Regions from separate parts of the Rhizobium sp. BK661 genome, predicted to be linked through region 1. Evidence: predicted binding sites of a transcription regulator. Region 1 holds the regulator's gene; each other region holds the start of a gene.
What was found. The regulator PhoB, encoded in region 1, activates phosphate uptake and scavenging genes when phosphate is short. The targets are predictions, from matches to a motif close to TGTCATNNANCTGTCAT.

Region 1 (2,267 bases):
CGCGCCCTTGTCAACGGCGACACGGCCCTGGCCCAGAAGGTCATCTCCGACGACGTGATCCTCGATCACGCCGAACGCGAGGTTGGTGACAAGGCGATCGTTACCATCGCCCGTCGCCAGCCCATGGCCGCCGACCTTCGCGAGATCATGGGTTCGATCCGCATCGCCGCTGACCTTGAGCGCGTCGGCGATCTTGGCAAGAACACCGCCAAGCGCGTTATCGCCGTGCAGAGCGCCGGCGTCCCGCGCAAGCTTGCCCGCGGCCTTGAGCACCTCTCCGAACTGGCGCTCGTCCAGCTCAAGGAAGTCCTCGATGTCTATACGAGCCGCGCTGCCGACAAGGCAAAGTCGATCCGTGAGCGCGACGAGGAAATCGACGCGATGTACACCTCGCTGTTCCGCGAGATGCTCACCTACATGATGGAAGATCCGCGCAACATCACCAGCTGCACACATCTTCTGTTCTGCGCCAAGAACATCGAGCGTATCGGCGACCACGCCACCAACATTGCCGAGACAATCTACTACATGGCCACCGGTGCTCAGCCGGAAGGCGAACGTCCGAAGGACGATACCGCCAACACCGTCGGCGCTGTCACCGAATAATCCTTCCGCGACCGCGCCCCCAGGAGACCGAAACGAATGATTCCAAAAGTAGCAGTCGTTGAAGACGAGGAAGCACTGAGCGTGCTTCTCCGTTATAACCTTGAGGCTGAAGGTTTCGAGGTCGATACCATCCTGCGCGGCGACGAGGCCGAGATCCGGTTGCAGGAACGGACCCCGGACATCCTGATCCTCGATTGGATGCTGCCTGGCGTATCCGGCATCGAACTCTGCCGCCGCCTGCGTATGCGGCCGGAGACCGAGCGCCTGCCGATCATCATGCTGACGGCCCGCGGCGAGGAAAGCGAACGCGTTCGCGGCCTCTCCACCGGTGCCGACGATTACGTCGTCAAGCCGTTTTCGACGCCGGAGCTCGTTGCTCGCGTCAAGGCGATGCTTCGCCGCGCCAAACCGGAAGTGCTCTCCACGCTCCTGAAGTGCGGCGATATCGAGCTCGACCGCGAGACGCATCGCGTTCATCGCAAGAGCCGCGAAGTTCGCCTTGGTCCGACCGAGTTCCGGCTCCTCGAATTCCTCATGGCGTCCCCTGGCCGCGTCTTCTCGCGCTCGCAATTGCTCGATGGCGTCTGGGGTCATGACATCTATGTCGACGAACGCACCGTCGACGTCCATGTTGGTCGTCTGCGCAAGGCGCTGAACTTCTCCAACATGCAGGACGTCATCCGCACCGTTCGCGGCGCCGGATATTCAATGGAAGCCTAGGCTTTCCCCGGAAAGCCTGCGCGACTTTCATAAAATTTCACAAATGAAAAACGGGCCCGCGAGGGCCCGTTTTCTTTGGTCCTTATCCGGCTTCCGGGTCAAGCGACCCGGTTGGCGGCCTTACGGCGCTCGTTTACCGGCTGATAGGCCATGCGTTGATGGTACGTGCAATATGGGGAGTTGTCCGGGGACTCGCAGCCGCAGAAGTGGAAGTCGTCCTTCAGCGGATCGCCGACCGGCCACTTGCAGGTGCGTTCGGTCAGCTCCGTCAGGCCCAGGCGACGCGAAATCGGAACGACCACGTTTGCGGCCGGACGATAACGGACTTCCTCGATCGCATCGATCTCGATTTCTTCCTTGAGCATCGTCGCGCCCTGCTGGCGAGTGACGGTGCGCGTGGCGACGCGAGATGCATAGTTCGGAGCGCGCGGTGCGGATGTCGTGCGCTTGGGTGTCCGGACGGTCGTCGTCGAGCCTCCGGCCTTGGCACGGCCGGGCAAACTCAAACGGTGGACTTTGCCGATGACGGCATTACGGCTTACACCGCCAAGTTGTGCTGCAATCTGGCTGGCGCTCAGGCCTTCGGACCAAAGCTTCTTCAGTTTTTCAACGCGCTCGTCTGTCCAGTTCATGCCCCTGTCTCCGCCTTATTAGCGTTGGTGTAGGCAGAATCCTTCACCGTTGCCCCGGACGTATCCGAGGCAAGAAACGCTTGCTCGATTTTGGTGACTAGTTCCGCCGCATGCAGTCTAGTAATTGAGTTTTAACCTAGTGTGAGGCTGACTCCGTGACAAGAGTCGGTTGAATCCCGGCGAATCGAATTTGGAGTTTTCCCCAACTTGCTGGACGGCAGAGTCATTTCTGCAACATTAGTTGTTGATAGGTCGGACGCCTCGGGATGGCAGCTTGACGCATGCAGCAAAAGCTCAGTTTTGTTGACA
Region 2 (2,267 bases), 290 kb from region 1:
CGGTTGCTACGAACCTGTTTCAAGCGAGGGTGGCTGGGCGTTCGTGGTCCATCGCGACGATGCGGAAGTCGCCTGCGGTTTTGGCGGCGTCAAGGATACCGCCAACAATACGACGGAACTGATCGCGCTGCTCGAAGCCGTGACCTGGATCAACGCCAACGCCACGGAGGAAGCTGCTGTCGTATGGTCCGACTCGGCTTACGCCGTCAAAGGCTGCAATCAGTGGCGCCACATCTGGAAGAACAACGGCTGGAAGAAGATAAGTGCCAACGCGAAGGCCCGGAGCCGAACCATCGCAAATCCGGATCTCTGGAAAGCGATCGACGGCCAGCTGTCTCGCAATCGCCTGCTGACCATCGCCTGGTGCAAGGGCCATTCGGGCCTTGCCGGCAACGAGCGCGCGGATGAGCTTGCCGAGCGCGGCCGCCTGTCGTTGCGTGGCAAAGGTACCCGGTGAACGGTTGACTCAGGCTGGTCCGGCCGCGGCGGTGCGGTTTCCGGTAGGGGCTGCCGGCGCGTAACTTGCCGCGATCAACTGTTGGCTTCGGCCCTCACGCCCACGGGTTCTTCGCCAGCTGCCATTCACCGTTCTCATCGGGCTCGACGCGCTTGTTGCCGCGGTAGAAGATCGGCAGTCCGGTCTTCTTGTCCATCGAGAAGCGGCTGGGCGTGAACTTCTCGTCCTCGTGTCCGCGGGTGGCGAGAGCGAGTGCCTCTTTGAACTTGCCGCCTTTGCACAGGCTTTTGAAGAGTGTCTGATCCATCGCTTTGCTCCACTATCGTCGGGTCCCGGATTGCCTGCCATCGACTGGCGGTCCGGTCAACCGTCAACGGCGACAGGCCGGGGGTTGAAATCGCGAGGCGAGACGCCGACCAGCAGGCCCTTGTCTGCAGGCAAGCCGGCGGGTTTCGTTATCCACCAAAGCCTCGATTATGACAGTCCTTACACAAAACTGACATTGGAGCTTCATGAACCGGGACTAATGCACTGCCCCATATCGCACCTGGACTATGAGGAAGAGCATGATGTTCGAACTGAAGAATGTCACCCGCCGTTTCGGAACCAAGACTGCCGTCGATTCCGTGACGCTCGATATTCCTCAGGGACAGATGGTCGGCATCATCGGCCGCTCGGGCGCGGGCAAGTCCACGCTGCTGCGTATGATCAACCGCCTGCAGGAGCCGACGTCAGGCTCGATCCATTTCGCAGGCGTCGAAGTCTCGCGTCTGCGTGGCCATGCACTGCGCAATTGGCAGCGCGACTGTGCGATGATCTTCCAGCAGTTCAATCTCGTGCCGCGTCTCGACGTGCTGACGAACGTCATGCTCGGCCGCCTCAACCACCGCTCGACGACAATGAGCCTGCTCGGCGTCTTCAGCCGCGAAGAGCGCATTCACGCCATTGCCGCCCTCGAGCGTCTTGGCATCGAGCAGACGGCGCTGCAGATGGCCGGCACCTTGTCGGGTGGCCAGCAGCAGCGCGTCGCCATTGCCCGCGCCCTGATGCAGAACCCGAAGATGCTGCTCGCCGATGAGCCGATCGCCTCGCTCGATCCGCTGAACGCCAAGATCGTCATGGATGCACTCCGCGACATCAACGAGCGTGAAGGCATCACCGTCGTCACCAACCTGCATACGCTCGACACCGCGCGCAATTACTGCGAGCGCATCGTCGGCATGTCGGCCGGTCGCGTCGTCTTCGATGGCAAGCCGTCCGAACTGACGGCGGAAGCCGTCAAGCAGATCTACGGCACCGACAAGAACGGCGCCGGCATCGACGAAACGATGACGTCGACCTCGATCAACATTCCCGCGGCCGCAGCCGCGCAACAATCCGCCGGCTTGCAACCGCTGGCGCTGGCCGGTCTCTGAGAGGGGCGGCCTCGATCGTAAGCCTGCGTTATGGGCACACTTCTTCTTAAACAGAATTGCCGGAGACCCCGGTCAATCAGGAGAGAACCATGTTGAAGAAAGCACTTTTTGCCGCCACGGCGCTGTTTGCGCTCGCTGGCGTTTCGCATGCTGCCGACCTCAAGGAATTCCGCGTCGGTATCCTCGGCGGCGAAAACGAAGCCGACCGTCTTCGCAACTACGCCTGCCTTGCCGACCACCTGAAGCAGGAGTTCGGCTTCGAGAAGGTTTCGCTCTTCCCGGCTGCCGACTATGACGGCGTTATCCAGGGTCTCCTCGGCGGCACGCTCGACTTCGCAGAACTCGGTGCTTCCGGTTACGCAGCCGTCCACATCAAGGATCCGAAGGCTGTAACC
Region 3 (2,267 bases), on a different contig from region 1:
TACGCAGTTCGCCCGTCACATTGCCGTCGGCGTCGAAGCGCTTGACCCCCACATAGTCCATGTAGGCGCGGCGATGGACGATCGACTTCACATTGGCCTTGGTCACGATCAGGAAGTCCGGGCCATCCAGGAATGCCAGGATTTCCGGGGTCGTCGTCACCGCATCCTTGCCGGTGCGCAGAACGAGAACGTCGGGGTTCGACAGGATGCCAAGACCCGTGCCCTTGTCGCGTTCGACCTTCGCGCTCGCGCCCTTGCCGGAGTAGACATACTCCCGCATGCCGAGGAAGGTGAAATTTGCGTCGCGGAGCCAGGTCAGGAAGGCAAGCGCTTCGTCCCGTTCAGTCTTCCGCCGGCTGGCATTGTAGGCGGAAAGCTCATCGATCACCGTTCCAAGCTTATCCAGCATGGGTCTCCAGTCGGATACCGTTACCCGCACTTGCTCGACCACCGTTTTCACTCGCTTGACAAGCTCAGCGGCCTGGGCCGCTGTCAGGGGCGCAAGATGTAGCTGGATGTGACTGACGCGATTGGCCGGCTCGCTCGGGAGATCAGCGGAGTAAAGTTCGGGAGCCTTGCCGGGCTCCATCACCAGGATCGGATGCACGGCCATGTAAAGGTCGCGATAGCTGCTGGTAACCTCGCCCATCACCGATTCATACAGGAACGGCATGTTGCGGTCGGTCACCGAGAGAATGGATACCGCAACACCGCCCGGCTCCACGTCGGCAATCGTATCGATGGTGATACGTGCCGAGTTGCTGCCCCAGGCAGCCAGTTCCTTGGCCGAATGAACGGCGGAAAGCGCCAACATCTCCGGTGTGTATTGCTCCAGGTCATCGCCGCTGGCACGCCCAAAGAGGATATCAGGATCGAGATAGGTTTCCCCGGTTGCAGCCGCGATTTTGGTCGCGCTTTCAAGCTGTTTTTCTCGTTTCGGATTGTTTCGACCAGCCATCGCAGATACTCCCTCATCTCCTCGATTTGGCGCAAAGTAGCAGAAGATTTGACGAAAGAATCTCTAAATGAGCGCTTTCTGAGGCAGCTTTCATGCGTTTTTGGCCACCGCAACGCAAATTTTCGAAAGATTTTGCTTCGTCGTAGATATGTGGAAATTTCCCGAGCCGACGTTTTCATGTCTCTATGAAGAGCGGTTGACAGTGAAGCAGCAAAAAGGGGATCAACGGGTGTCGAAAGCTGAGTGGAGCATCATGTCGGAAAGTGCTGCAGGAACTGTCATCGTCATCTCCAGCCATGTTGTGCGTGGTTCTGTCGGAAATCGCGCGGCGGTCTTTGCGCTGGAGACCCTCGGCCACCAGGTCTGGGCGCTGCCGACGATCGTGCTCCCCTGGCATCCCGGCCATGGTCGGTCAACGCGGCTGACATTTACCGAAGCAGATTTTGACGCGGCGATTGAGGATCTCATCCGCGCGCCGTGGATCGGCGAAGTGAAGGCCGTTCTTTCGGGCTATTTCGGCAATGCGGCGCAGGCACGCTCGGTTGCCCGGCTCGTGACTGCTTTGCGCGAACGAAAGCCTGAATTGTTTTATGTCTGCGATCCGGTGATGGGGGACCTGGGTGGGCTCTATGTGCCGCAGGCAACGGCGGAGGCGATCAGGGATCATCTGATACCCCTCGCGTCGCTTGCGACGCCCAATCGCTATGAGCTTGCTTGGCTCGTTGGCGCCTCGCTGGATGACAATACGGCGATCATGGATGCCGCGCTGTCGCTGGGGCCGTCTCGCATGCTGGTAACGTCAGCCGTGCCGATGATGGCAGGCGGCACGGGGAACCTCTATCTTTCGGGGCGCCACGCGCTGTTGGCGGAACATCGCCTTATCGACAAGCCGCCGAATGGTCTTGGCGATCTCCTTGCGGCCCTGTTTCTATCGCGGCTTCTCTCCGGCATGGAGGACGAAAAGGCGCTCCAGCTTGCAACGGCAAGCGTCTATGAGGTGCTTGCTCGCGCTGTGAAGCGGGGCAGCGATGAACTGACGCTTGCGAGCGACTCCTCGAGCCTGACAACGCCGATGGCAATGGTTCAGATGAGGCGCCTGCTGCATCCGGCCCAAAGGCGCAAGGGCTAGCGGCTATCGTGCGGTGCGATATTGATCTTGTATTGCGCAGGCTGTAATCGAAGATCATGCAGCATTTTCCAAGCACCCTTCTAGACGGTTATCGCAACTTTATGAACGGGCGTTATGCGGACGCCCGTGATCGCTATCGGACACTAGCGGAGCACGGGCAGAACCCCAGTACGCTTGTGG

Region 2: the regulator PhoB is predicted to act here: its motif matches at 955-971, upstream of phnC (phosphonate ABC transporter ATP-binding protein).
Region 3: the regulator PhoB is predicted to act here: its motif matches at 1,144-1,160, upstream of FHX16_RS08410 (NAD-glutamate dehydrogenase).

Annotation. Positions count from the first base shown of each region.
Region 1 is NZ_JANTYT010000001.1:571,227-573,493, forward strand. Features, by position in the region: gene phoU (phosphate signaling complex protein PhoU) at 1-606, shown strand, start outside; gene phoB (phosphate regulon transcriptional regulator PhoB) at 643-1,326, shown strand; gene FHX16_RS02780 (GcrA family cell cycle regulator) at 1,425-1,958, opposite strand.
Region 2 is NZ_JANTYT010000001.1:277,718-279,984, forward strand. Features, by position in the region: gene FHX16_RS01345 (ribonuclease H) at 1-457, shown strand, start outside; gene FHX16_RS01350 (hypothetical protein) at 552-764, opposite strand; gene phnC (phosphonate ABC transporter ATP-binding protein) at 1,027-1,872, shown strand; gene phnD (phosphonate ABC transporter substrate-binding protein) at 1,962-2,267, shown strand, end outside.
Region 3 is NZ_JANTYT010000002.1:433,670-435,936, reverse strand. Features, by position in the region: gene FHX16_RS08410 (NAD-glutamate dehydrogenase) at 1-958, opposite strand, end outside; gene pdxY (pyridoxal kinase PdxY) at 1,212-2,087, shown strand; gene FHX16_RS08400 (carbonic anhydrase) at 2,144-2,267, shown strand, end outside.